3 regions of the Paenibacillus sp. B46(2026) genome follow, and region 2 is predicted to be linked to each of the others. Evidence: predicted binding sites of a transcription regulator. Region 2 holds the regulator's gene; each other region holds the start of a gene.
What was found. Region 2 encodes Rex, which represses fermentation and respiration genes when NADH is low (regulators of the CRP and FNR family bind a similar motif). Its sites were predicted from a motif close to TTGTGAAATATTTCACAA; they were not measured.

Region 1: AC1S8V_RS28600 (cytochrome ubiquinol oxidase subunit I) is a predicted target of Rex. The motif match lies at 1,970-1,987, and genes of this name have one in related genera.
Region 3: AC1S8V_RS17290 (L-lactate dehydrogenase) is a predicted target of Rex. The motif match lies at 1,601-1,618, and genes of this name have one in related genera.

What each region holds. Positions count from the first base shown of each region.
Region 1 covers NZ_CM165907.1:6,455,991-6,460,017, reverse strand. The annotation lists gene AC1S8V_RS28610 (glycosyltransferase) at 1-436, opposite strand, end outside; gene AC1S8V_RS28605 (tetratricopeptide repeat protein) at 433-1,725, opposite strand; gene AC1S8V_RS28600 (cytochrome ubiquinol oxidase subunit I) at 2,109-3,524, shown strand; gene cydB (cytochrome d ubiquinol oxidase subunit II) at 3,469-4,027, shown strand, end outside.
Region 2 covers NZ_CM165907.1:4,198,756-4,202,782, reverse strand. The annotation lists gene dinG (ATP-dependent DNA helicase DinG) at 1-2,149, shown strand, start outside; gene AC1S8V_RS18690 (redox-sensing transcriptional repressor Rex) at 2,368-3,021, shown strand; gene AC1S8V_RS18685 (amidohydrolase) at 3,008-4,027, shown strand, end outside.
Region 3 covers NZ_CM165907.1:3,887,021-3,891,047, forward strand. The annotation lists gene AC1S8V_RS17285 (WD40/YVTN/BNR-like repeat-containing protein) at 94-1,371, opposite strand; gene AC1S8V_RS17290 (L-lactate dehydrogenase) at 1,692-2,621, shown strand; gene AC1S8V_RS17295 (chromate transporter) at 3,010-4,027, opposite strand, start outside.

The DNA of each region.
Region 1 (4,027 bases), 2.3 Mb from region 2:
TGCATAGATCCGGGGTTCCGTCTGTACTGGCATCGTCCACAATGACGATCTCATCCACGAACTCGCTCAGATCATGCAATACTTCTTCAAGATATCGGCCGCGTTCATTGCGAACTTGGAGCATGGCGGTTAGCTTGTTGTCTTTGCTTTTGCGAACCCGACGAATGGAGAAGGGCTCTTTGAATACGCTCGTTTCCTCGTTTATTGTAGCAGTATCCTGATCGAACTGACCTTGTACGTCAGTCCAGTGATGCACTTGGCTTCGGATGTCCTGCGTTTGTTGTGCATGATCCGGCGTGTGATCGCCATTTTCCAATGCGTCTGTATGTGTCCTATCCACTGTTTCTGTTGGCGTGTACGTGGTTTCGGTTCGGATATTTCTGTGCACCATTGGCCCATTCAACTGTTGTCTACGCTTCTTCGGGTTCAGCATCATGGCACCTCCCCAAGCAATTGCTGTACAGCATGATCCAACAGCTCCAGCTCGACAATCCGGGCCAGCGCATCTTCATCCTCCAGTGCTGTCTCAAGGAAATGTCGGACTGCCCCGTGTCGTTCCCCTCGCAGAGCCAGCGCACTTCCCGATAATTGCTGATAATCCCGACGACTGGCATCATCCTGAATATCGACTGCATGCACCAGAGCCAGAGCTTTTTCCACACGTCCGGTCTCCTGATATATGCGGAATTTCCAATGTCTCGCGGTTTCTCCACCAAGTTCGTCCAGGATGCGCAGCGCATTTCCGTAATCATCGTTAATACGCAGCAATTCCGCTCGTACAAGTTGATCTTCTCCCGCTTCAAGCCAGCGGCATAACTGTTCGTAATGATAGCGTTCCTGTTCGTCGCCTGCACTGATTCCGTACACTTGCAGGGCGTCCTCCAACCGACCGGCTCGGGCATGGATGGCAGACAGGAATCGATAATGGGAGATCACACAATCACTGCGACCATTCAAGACCGCATGGGAGAAGGCCTCTTGAAGTGAATGGATGGCCCGAGGATCTTCAAGCAAGTACTCATAGGCTGGCAGCAAAAAGGATATCGTCTCATGCGCACCTGCTTTGGCTCGGAGTTGGCGGTAGAAGTCGGCACGTACACTGCATTGAAGCAGGGTGACGCTATCCGGAGTTCCTGACAGGATCTGGCGCAGCGCATGCAGGAAGAACAGTTCGTAGTCGCGTAGAGGGACTTCGAGATCATCCTTTTGCATCGTACCCGCGGGTGAAGGGTCTTCACCTCCCAGCCAGATGGCGCGCACACCTTGGAATAACAGCTTCATATATCGTGTTTCGGAGGAGGTACCCACCAGATCGGCAATGCCGACCAGTTTGGAAATACTGCTCTCCCATAGCGGAGATTCTGCTTCGTTTCCAGCAGGCTCAGGGAGCAGGACAATGCACAGCTCCGGCTCCAGCGAAGCTGTGGCAATTAGCCAGTAGGGATGGGTGACCACTGCTACGGTGCGAGGTTCCAGCAGTAGCTGTTCGGCTTCAGGGAGGGAGATGACGGTGATGACCGCAGGTACATCCTCTGTTTGCGTCAGGCTGCTGACATAGTAGACATCTCCCTCGATCGACAGGAGAGCGGCAATGTCAGGGTAGGGAAAGGATGACCAGCCTCCTTTGCAAGGGAAGAGAATGTACCGGACTGGGGACCGTGCTGTACTGGCCTCATCAGGACTGAGTTTGGGGTCCGTATCCCTTAACGGCGCAGGTTTTTCCATGAATTGTTCACCTCACCTTGACTGTATTATGGTGCATCATTCTCTCTGGATGTGGTTCACGCTTTCCCTTCATATGTAAAGCCCTCATGGCACTTCGCATGATCTGCCTGAGACTAACATATGGGCGTTCCGTCCCAAACATGAGTATCTTCCATGAATAGATGAAGTTGGCAAGCTGTGATAATAGGCTGAATTTTATCTTTTGTGTGACCGAGGTCACTTTTTTTTGCTCTAAACACGTAGATTGTGATAATTATCACATGTATAAAATAGGTAATCTGGCACAATACATTCATCAACGTATTTGGTGGACAGACAGCGAAGGTGCAGCTTCAATGCCAAATACGCATACTGCGAAGTGAACAGAAAGAAGGGGTAACGGTATGGATCCGATTATGTTATCGCGAATCCAATATGCACTTACAACGATTTTCCATTTCTTTTTTGTCCCGCTATCCATCGGTCTTGTACTGTTGGTTGCGATCATGGAGACGTTGTACGTCGTTAAGGGTAAGGAGATCTACAAAACGATGGCCAAGTTCTGGGGTAAGCTGTTCCTGATTAACTTTGCCGTTGGGGTTGTCACAGGTATTCTGCAAGAGTTCCAGTTCGGCATGAACTGGTCCGAGTACTCCCGATTTGTCGGGGATGTGTTCGGTGCGCCACTGGCTATTGAAGCGTTACTCGCGTTTTTTATGGAGTCTACATTTATTGGATTGTGGATATTCGGATGGGATCGTTTGTCCAAAAAAGTGCATCTGGCCTGTATCTGGCTGGTGTTTGTCGGCACATTCTTGTCCGCGCTGTGGATTCTGGCAGCCAATTCGTTTATGCAGCATCCTGTCGGGTTTGAGATCAACAACGGCCGAGCCGAGATGAATGATTTCTTTGCACTCATCACGAATGGTCAGCTTCTCGTCGAGTTCCCACATACAATCTTTGGGGCATTGATGACAGGAGCCTTCGTCGTAACCGGGATCAGTGCCTACAAATTGATGAAAAAGCAGGATGTGGAGATCTTCCGCAAATCGTTTAATATCGCAATCATTATCGCGCTTGTTTCCTCATTTGGCGTCGCTTTCTCGGGGCACTTCCAGGCGCAATATCTGGTGGAGACACAGCCAATGAAGATGGCAGCCAGTGAGGGCACATGGACGACGACAGAAGATCCGGCACCATGGACGGTGGTCGCCTTTATCGATCCGGACAAACAGGAGAATACGGGTGAGATCAAAATCCCCGGATTGCTCAGTTACCTGTCCTATAGCAAGTTCTCCGGTAGTGTCAAAGGCATGAAGGAGCTTCAGACGGAGTATGAGCAGACGTATGGACCGGGGGACTACATCCCGCCGGTACGGACAACGTTCTGGAGTTTCCGCATTATGATCGCAGCGGGTGGTTTAATGATTGTGCTGGCTCTGTACGGTACGTTTCTGGCTATGCGCAAGAAGCTGGAGGTCGCTGGGAAGTGGTTCATGCGTCTGATGGTATTCGCTATATCCTTGCCGTTTATCGCCAATACATCAGGTTGGATTATGACCGAGGTCGGAAGACAGCCATGGACGGTATTTGGTTATATGACCACCGAAGCCGGGGTCTCACCGAACGTATCCGCAGGAATGATCTTGTTCTCCACGATTGCGTTCACAGCCGCGTATACCGTGCTTGGTATCGTGATGGTATACCTGTTCGTACGTGAGATCAAGGCAGGACCATTTGCGGTCGATAAGCCAGAAGATCACGATGAATCGGCCGATCCGTTCGGCGTGGATGGAGGTTATTCCGTTGTCACTAAGTGAGTTGTGGTTTTTACTGATTGCCGTATTGTTTGTCGGTTTCTTCTTTTTGGAAGGTTTTGATTTTGGTGTGGGGATGTCTACAGGCATTATTGCCAAAACGGACCGTGAACGCCGGACCCTGATCAACTCGATCGGTCCGTTCTGGGATGGCAACGAAGTATGGCTGATTACGGCAGGGGGCGCCATGTTTGCTGCCTTCCCGCATTGGTATGCGACGTTGTTCAGTGGTTTTTACCTGCCACTTGTAGTGGTGTTACTCGCCTTGATTGGTCGCGGAGTTGCCTTCGAATTCCGCAGTAAAATGAAACAGCAGCGCTGGCGCAAAACATGGGACATCATCATTGTTGTTTCCAGCGCGCTCCTGCCTTTCCTGTTCGGAGTTGTCTTTGCCACGCTGATGAAGGGTCTGCCCATTGATGGGGAGATGCAGTTGCGTGCAGGATTCTTCGATATCGTTAATCCGTACACCGTGATTGGTGGCTTGAGCGTAACCCTGCTGTGTC
Region 2 (4,027 bases):
CGATGGTGTAAGCTTCGAACAGTTTATGGATCAGATTCGGGAGAAGCTGAAGGAAACGCTGGATCATTATGAAGAGCGCGAAGCGCAGACTCAGATGTTCAGCAGTGTAAGGCAAGCCCTGGACGAAGAGAAACATCTCTTGATCGAGGCTGGAACAGGCACTGGTAAATCTCTGGGTTATCTGTTGCCTGCTATTTACGAAAGTGTGAAACAAGAACAGAAAGTCATGGTCAGCACGCATACGATCAATCTGCAGGAGCAATTGAGAGAGCGGGACATTCCGATGCTGACCCAAGTGGTTCCGTTTCCGTTTAAGGCTGCTGTATTCAAAGGACGTGGACATTACCTGTGTCTGCGCAAATTTGAGCACAAAATCAATAAACGTGAATTCGCCACACCAAAAGAGGATTATTTCACAGCCGCCCAGATGATTGTGTGGCTTACGCAGACCGAAACCGGAGATGATGAGGAACTTAACCTTAGCGGACGCGGAGGCGACTTCTGGGAGACGGTACAGAGCGAATCCGAGTCCTGTCTGGGAAGATCCTGTCCATGGTTCCGCAAATGTTTCTATCATCGCGCCAAACATGAGGCCGGATTGTCTGACATCGTAATTACCAATCACTCCAAATTGTTTACGGATGTGAAAGCAGCGCATCAGCTGCTGCCAGCCTATGAGAGTCTTGTGATCGATGAGGCCCATCATCTGGAGGATGTAGCTGGTAAACATCTTGGAATGCATATGAAATATTTCACGTTGGTTCATACACTGACCCGTCTGTTTAAAGACAGTCGTAATGGACAGCTGCCTATGCTTCGTTCGCAGTTATCCGGGCATGAAAATTCGGTGCAATGGGGCTCCATGGTGGATCAGATGTTCCCGCTGGCTGTTGAGGTTAAGGAACTGTGGGATCGTATGAGCGATGCCCTGTTCAGTCTTTTGCCTGAACGAAGTGATGCTTCACCGGGAGAGACAGGGCAATTTTCCCTGCGTCTGAAGGCATCTCAGAAACCAGCGAAATGGCAGGAGTTGCAGGATTTAGAGAACCAGATCTATGTGACTTTGGGCGATTTGGTACGCAAAGGGGACAAATTGCTGCTTGAGGTGAAAGAGGATCAGGATGATTATCAATCGGATAGTCTGATCACGGACATTACAGGACTGCTGAAAGATCTGACCACATTGAAGGAGAATCTACGTTTCTTCATGCGTATGGATGATGCCAAAACGGTGTACTGGATGGAAGCCAGCGGTCAGTTCCGCAGTAAATCTCTGCAGCTGTATGCCGTACCTGTAGATGTGAGTGCACAACTTAAGGATTTGTTTTTTGATAAAAAGAAAAGTGTTGTGCTTACATCGGCTACGCTTTCTGTGGATAAGTCATTCCAGTTCATGATTGAACAGCTTGGCTTGCAGGAAGCCTCCGAGAATAATCGACTGTTAACGTCGATGCTGCCATCACCGTTCAACTATCGCGATCAGGCACTTCTCGTGATTCCGCGTGATTTTCCGAGTGTGAAGGGCAGTGTGGGTGATGCGCACTTTGTCAATATGCTGGTGCAGTCACTCGCAGAGACCGCAATTGCCACTCGTGGACGCATGATGGTTCTGTTTACTTCTTACAAGATGCTGCGACAGGTCTATGATCCGCTGAAGGAGGCTTTGTCTGGTAACGATATCTCGTTGCTGGGCCAAGGCGTGGACAGTGGAAGCCGCTCCAAGTTGACTCGCAGGTTCCAGGAGGCCAAAGCTACAGTACTTCTGGGCACAAGCAGCTTCTGGGAGGGTGTAGATATCCCTGGTGATGCATTAACCTGTCTCGCTATTGTGCGATTGCCTTTCCAGCCACCGAATCATCCGTTGGTGGAAGCCAAGAGTGAGTTGCTACAAGAACAAAAGAAAAATCCATTCTTGAAACTGTCTGTGCCGCAAGCGGTCATTCGTTTCAAGCAGGGATTTGGCCGTTTGGTGCGTACAGCGAAGGACAGAGGCATTGTCATTGTTTATGATACACGGGTGATTGAAGCGTATTATGGTAAATTCTTTTTATATTCATTACCTGGTCCCAAAATGGAGCATATGCTCACGGAACAGATGGTTCCACGAATTACCGAGTGGTTGGAAAAACCTGCTAAAGAACAAGAATAAGGGTTGTTTTGTTCGTTATATCATTGCATGACACTATCGTTTGGCGTTAAACTTTATTAGATATTTCCGTATCCGATTGAAACAGTTGCATGTAAGAACTTATAACCTAAATTACAAGGAGCATTCTGTATTAAATGTCACGTTTATCTTTGAGTTTATACAGGATGCTCATCTTTTCATCTATTATTTTATCGTGGCCTTGGTAAGGGGGAGCAAGAATGAAATCGGATAAAATTTCGGAAGCGGTGGTACGACGTCTGCCTGTATACTTGCGTTATTTGAGCGAGTTGCATCAGCGTGAGGTGGCTACTGTTTCTTCTCAAGAGCTTGGACAGAGGCTGGATCTGAATCCGGCCCAAATTCGAAAAGACCTGGCTTACTTCGGTGATTTTGGTCGTAAAGGGATCGGGTATGATGTATCCTATTTGATCGAGAAAATTCGTCACATCCTCAAGATCGATCAGCAAATTAATGTAGCTCTGGTAGGCGCGGGTAATCTCGGACAGGCCTTGTCCAACTACAACGCATATCTGAAAGACAACATGAAGATTGTTGCTGTATTCGATGCATACGGACCGAAGATTGGTAGTCAAATCAACAGTTTGACGGTGAAACCAATGAATGAATTGACGGAAACGGTGAAAACGGATAACATCCGCATCGGAATTATCACGGTTCCGGATACGGAAGCCCAAAATGTAGCCGATCAGCTTATTGAATCCGGAATCGAAGCGATCCTTAATTTTGCACCAACAATTCTAAAAACACCGCCGCATATCCGCATTCACCATGCTGACTTTACAACGGATCTGCTTAGTTTGGCCTATTACTTGGAGACTGGAAAGGACGACGAGGAAGATGACAACAAATAGATGGGTAATCCACAACGGCAAATTTGCCGTTAATGAAGGCACAACATGGAACGTGGTTCAAGGATACATGGTTGTTGAGAATGACAAGATTGTGCATATTGGTGAGACATTGCCGGATGAAGACAAAAATTGTACCAAAGTGGATGGAAAAGGATTGTTCTTCCTGCCGGGTCTGATCAATACGCATGGTCATGCAGCAATGTCGTTGCTCAGAGGGCACGGAGACGATCTTGCGTTGCAAGTATGGTTGCAGGAAAAAATGTGGCCGATGGAAGCAAAAATGACTTCACAAGACGTATATTGGGGAACTTCGCTATCGGTGCTTGAAATGTTGAAAGGCGGAACTACAGCTTTCCTGGACATGTATGATCACATGGATCAAGTTGCCAAAGTTGTGGAGCAATCCGGCGTTAGAGCAGCACTGGCACGTGGTGTAATCGGGCTGTGCTCGGAAGAAGAGCAGTTGCGGAAGCTGGAGGAGTCGGCAGCGTTTGCACGTGAGTGGAATGGACAGGCAGATGGTCGTATTACAACCGTAATCTCGCCACACGCCCCATATACATGCCCTCCTGACTACATAGAGAAGCTTGTACAGGTCGCGAATGACCTAAACCTTCCTCTCCATACACATATGTCTGAAACGCTTCGTGAAGTGGAGCAGAACGTGGCTGATTATGGACTGCGTCCTGTGGCACATCTCGAGAAACTGGGATTTTTCTCCCGTCCATCTCTGGTTGCACATGCGGTGCATCTGAATGACGAAGAGATTGAAATTTTGGCCCGTCATGATGTGGCTGTATCCCATAACCCGGGAAGTAACCTGAAACTTGCTTCCGGAGTTGCGCGGGTACCTGCATTGCTGAAAGCAGGAGTTACCGTGTCACTCGGAACAGACGGACCAGCAAGTAACAACAACCTGGATATGTTCGAGGAAATGAGACTGGCTGCATTGATCCACAAAGGTGTATCTGGTGACCCGACAGCAGTACCAGCAGGCGAAGCGTTA
Region 3 (4,027 bases), 310 kb from region 2:
TTGTGATTTATTTCACAAACTAAGCAAAAAAGAAAAGGATCCTTCCGGCTCCTCTCCTTTCTCTAGCTATTCACATTTAAAGCACCATACAAATCACAGTACTTTCCAATGTACACCGCCATCTACCGTTTGCAGTAACAGCGACCTTTTGGCATCTGTATTTTCAACCAATATCCAGCCAAGCTTGGAGGTAACCATCTGAATCTTCACAATCTCTGGATAGTCTTCGAGAATTTTCTCCAGTACACTGCTTGCAGGAAGAGCACTCCATGTTTTGCCCGTGTCCTTGGTATGGTAGGTTATGCCCTTTTGCATCGCCCAACCCTCTGATGCGTTCAGAAATACAGGTGCAAGATTGCGATTCGTACCCGTTTGTTTGTTTAAAGTGAAATTAGACAGCTTCCAGGTTTTTCCGCCATCGGTGGTAAAGAATCCATTGAATGTCGTGCTCTCCCCTTGGGAACAGGACATTGACATCCAGGCTGACTTCGCCTCACGTCCAAAAAATTGTGGTGAACTGATACTAAAATTACCACACCCGTTGAATTTGTTTCGATCAAAGAAAGATGGTCCAGTGTCCCAGTTCTCTCCACCGTCTGATGTTACATACAACTTCGGTGTACCGAACTCAAGCGCTGTTAAGAAACCATGCTTTGGATCCGAGAAAGTCATCCCTGTTGTGTATCCACGTTTGGAAATCTCTTCTGATTCCTGATTGCCATCTTCATCACTGGATGACATGCGGTTCCAGGTGATACCACCATCCACCGTAAAGTAGAGTTTCTTGTCCTGTTTACCAATAGCGGTATCCACCGTGGTGAGAATCCAGCCTTTTTCAGGAGATACAAATGAGATCGCAGTCACTTTATCCGTCTTGGACAGAGAAGATAGACTCCAAGTTACGCCCCCATTGTTGGTGCGAAGCACCATGGTATCTGTTCCACCCATGCCTTCACGCACAATCCAACCGTGCGCACGATCTACAAAATAAATGCTTTGTCCATATTTAGGGTTAGCCGGAAACTGTACATTTTCCGAAGGTGAAATATTGGTCCAGGTCTTTCCCTGATCCTGTGTGTAGTACAGACGCAGCGCATTTCGTGTTACCCCCCATGCCAATCCTCCGTTGTCATTGAGCAACTGAAAATCGGTCAAACGGGTCTGTATTTGATACTTGGCCATATCTGCAGATTCTGTACTATTCACAGGGGGAACGACAGTTAATGTCTGCCCTGTATTCCCGGCGTCCTCCTGCTGCTGCGGAGGTTCTGCTTCCGGCGGTTGATCTGAGTCGGTGCAGGCAGCCAGTAAGGCTACTATACCTATAGACAGCAATGCTGTCTGCGCGATTTTGATCCATTGCGAACGCAAGTGGGTTCCACCTCTCTCATCCAATATACAGGCGCGCATGCCTGTCCTATGGCGTTTTATTTACGATTCATCAGAATCCACTGCTCCTATTCTACCACAAACCTTGTGCAAAAGGCTCATTGCCCACCCTGTACTCCTTTTAATCCGATGCTCTGGCTTCATATTTCACATTTTTGACCACTTCATCCGAATATGTTTTTCGACGGTATTATTGGTAAAAAGACATGAAATGTGAAATACTTTATAGACAACACTCGCGTTATGTGCTCGAATCCCTTAATATGGACGGGAGTATACCTCAATAAGGAGATGATATGAACATGACAAACAATACAGCTCTGAAGCCAAGTCGTGTCGTGATTGTAGGCATGGGTGCGGTGGGAACAACAACGGGATACACGCTAATGTTGAGACAGCGTTCGTCCGAGTTGGTATTTGTGGATGTGAATCATGATAAGGCAACCGGCGAAATGCTGGATATGAACCACGGTCTTCCGTTTACGGGTGGCGTGAAAGTATGGGCTGGTGATTACTCCGATTGCAAAGATGCAGATATCATTATTATTACTGCGGGTGCCTCCCAGAAGCCGGGCGAAACCCGGATTGATCTGCTGAAGAAAAATGCAAGCATTTTCAAAGATATTATTGAGCGTATTACTGAAGTGAACTCTCATGGTATTTTACTGATCGCGACCAATCCTGTAGATATTTTGTCCTATACTTCATGGAAACAAAGCGGATGGCCTGCTTCCCGTGTCATCGGTTCAGGCACATTGCTCGATAGCGCACGTTTCCGTTACCTGATTGGTAAAAATAAAGGGATCGACCCACGCAGTATTCACGCTCACATTATTGGTGAGCATGGCGATTCCGAAGTTCCGGTATGGAGCCTGGCTAACGTTGCAGGAACAGATTTGGAACTGGATGAAGAAACACAACAGGATATCTTCGACCGTACCAAAAATGCAGCGTATGAGATTATTAATGCCAAAGGCGCGACTTCCTATGCAATCGCCCTTGCTCTGGACCGCATTGTAGCTGCAATTCTCGGCAACGAAGGCTCCGTTCTGAACGTGTCGACGTTCCTCGAAGATTACAATGGCGTCTCGGATGTCTACCTAGGCGTTCCATGTGTTGTAGATCGCAACGGTGTGCGTGAAATTCTGCCTCTTCCGTTGAATGAAACCGAGAAGGTGGCTTTCCAGGCATCTGCTAACAAATTAAAAGAACAGATCGCTGGACTGGAGTAATCCAATCAAGCAATCATTCATGTTGTGAACAATTCAGCACGTTGAACGTTGTTAATTAAGATATTGGTCACACAAAAGGGCCATTTGTTTCTTCTAGAGAGAAGATGCGAATGGTCCTTTGGATTGTGATATTCAGATTACCATTTTCATGGGAAGATTGATTTAAGATTTCATTTAAAAAGTGTTTGTTAATTTAGTTTACATAATAAATATTACGTATTGTTCTTTTTGGAGTATAATTCTAAATTTCCTTTATTTCTGTTTTTCACCTTATCTTTTAATAAATAACTGGAAATGTATGAAGATCCCAAATACTTCACAAGAAAAAGAGAGGATGGAATCCTTGGATTCCTCCCTCTCTTTCCTTTTTCGAGACCTCTCGGCCACCCTAAATAGACTCTATTAACATACCTCCGACAATCCCTGCTACAACAATGACCCAGGGTGGACATTTCCAGAAGGTAAGCATGATAAACAATATGCTTAATAACGAGAAATCAGCTGGTGTGATGATGGCTGTCGTCCACAATGGTTGATATAGCGCAGCCAGCAAAATGCCTACTACTGCTGCATTGACCCCAGTCAGAGCCCCTTGAATATGCGGATTTTTACGCAGAGCACTCCAGAAAGGCAGCGTTCCGACGATGAGCAAAAAGGCGGGCAAAAAAATCGCTATAGTAGCAACGATTGCACCTGTAATCCCCATTGTTATGGCACCAAGATAAGAAGCAAACGTAAAAAGTGGACCTGGCACAGCTTGAGTTGCTCCATAACCAGCCAGAAAATCATCTTTGCTTAACAACCCTCTGGGTACCAATTCCTGTTCCAGTAGAGGTAGAACGACATGTCCTCCACCAAATACCAGTGAACCCGATCGATACATATAATCGAATAAGGATAACCACTCAATCCCCGTAACTTGACGCAATACCGGGAGTGCCATAAAGAGACCGAAAAAGGTGAACAAACACAGCACGGCGACGGTTCGACTTATTGGAACTACAAGATCAGGAACTTGTGAAGCGGGTGATTTTCGATAGAGCCACCACCCAACTAATCCTGCTAACAGAATAAGAACCACTTGACTGTATGTGGCTGTCCATAGTAAAGCAACAGCAGTTGTTATTACAGCAAGTGTAACTCTCACTTTATCAGGTGTGAGTTTCTGTCCCATTCCAAGAATCGCATGGGCCACTATGGCAACAGCAACAATTTTCAATCCGCTAAGCCACCCAGCGTTGCCGATATCATATCCTTTTAATAGGAAAGCGAATATCACCAAAGCAATCACTGATGGAAGCGTAAATCCGATCCAGGCGATAAGGCCTCCAATAATACCAGCACGAATGATGCCAATGCCCATGCCAACCTGGCTACTCGCCGGTCCAGGTAGGAACTGACACAGC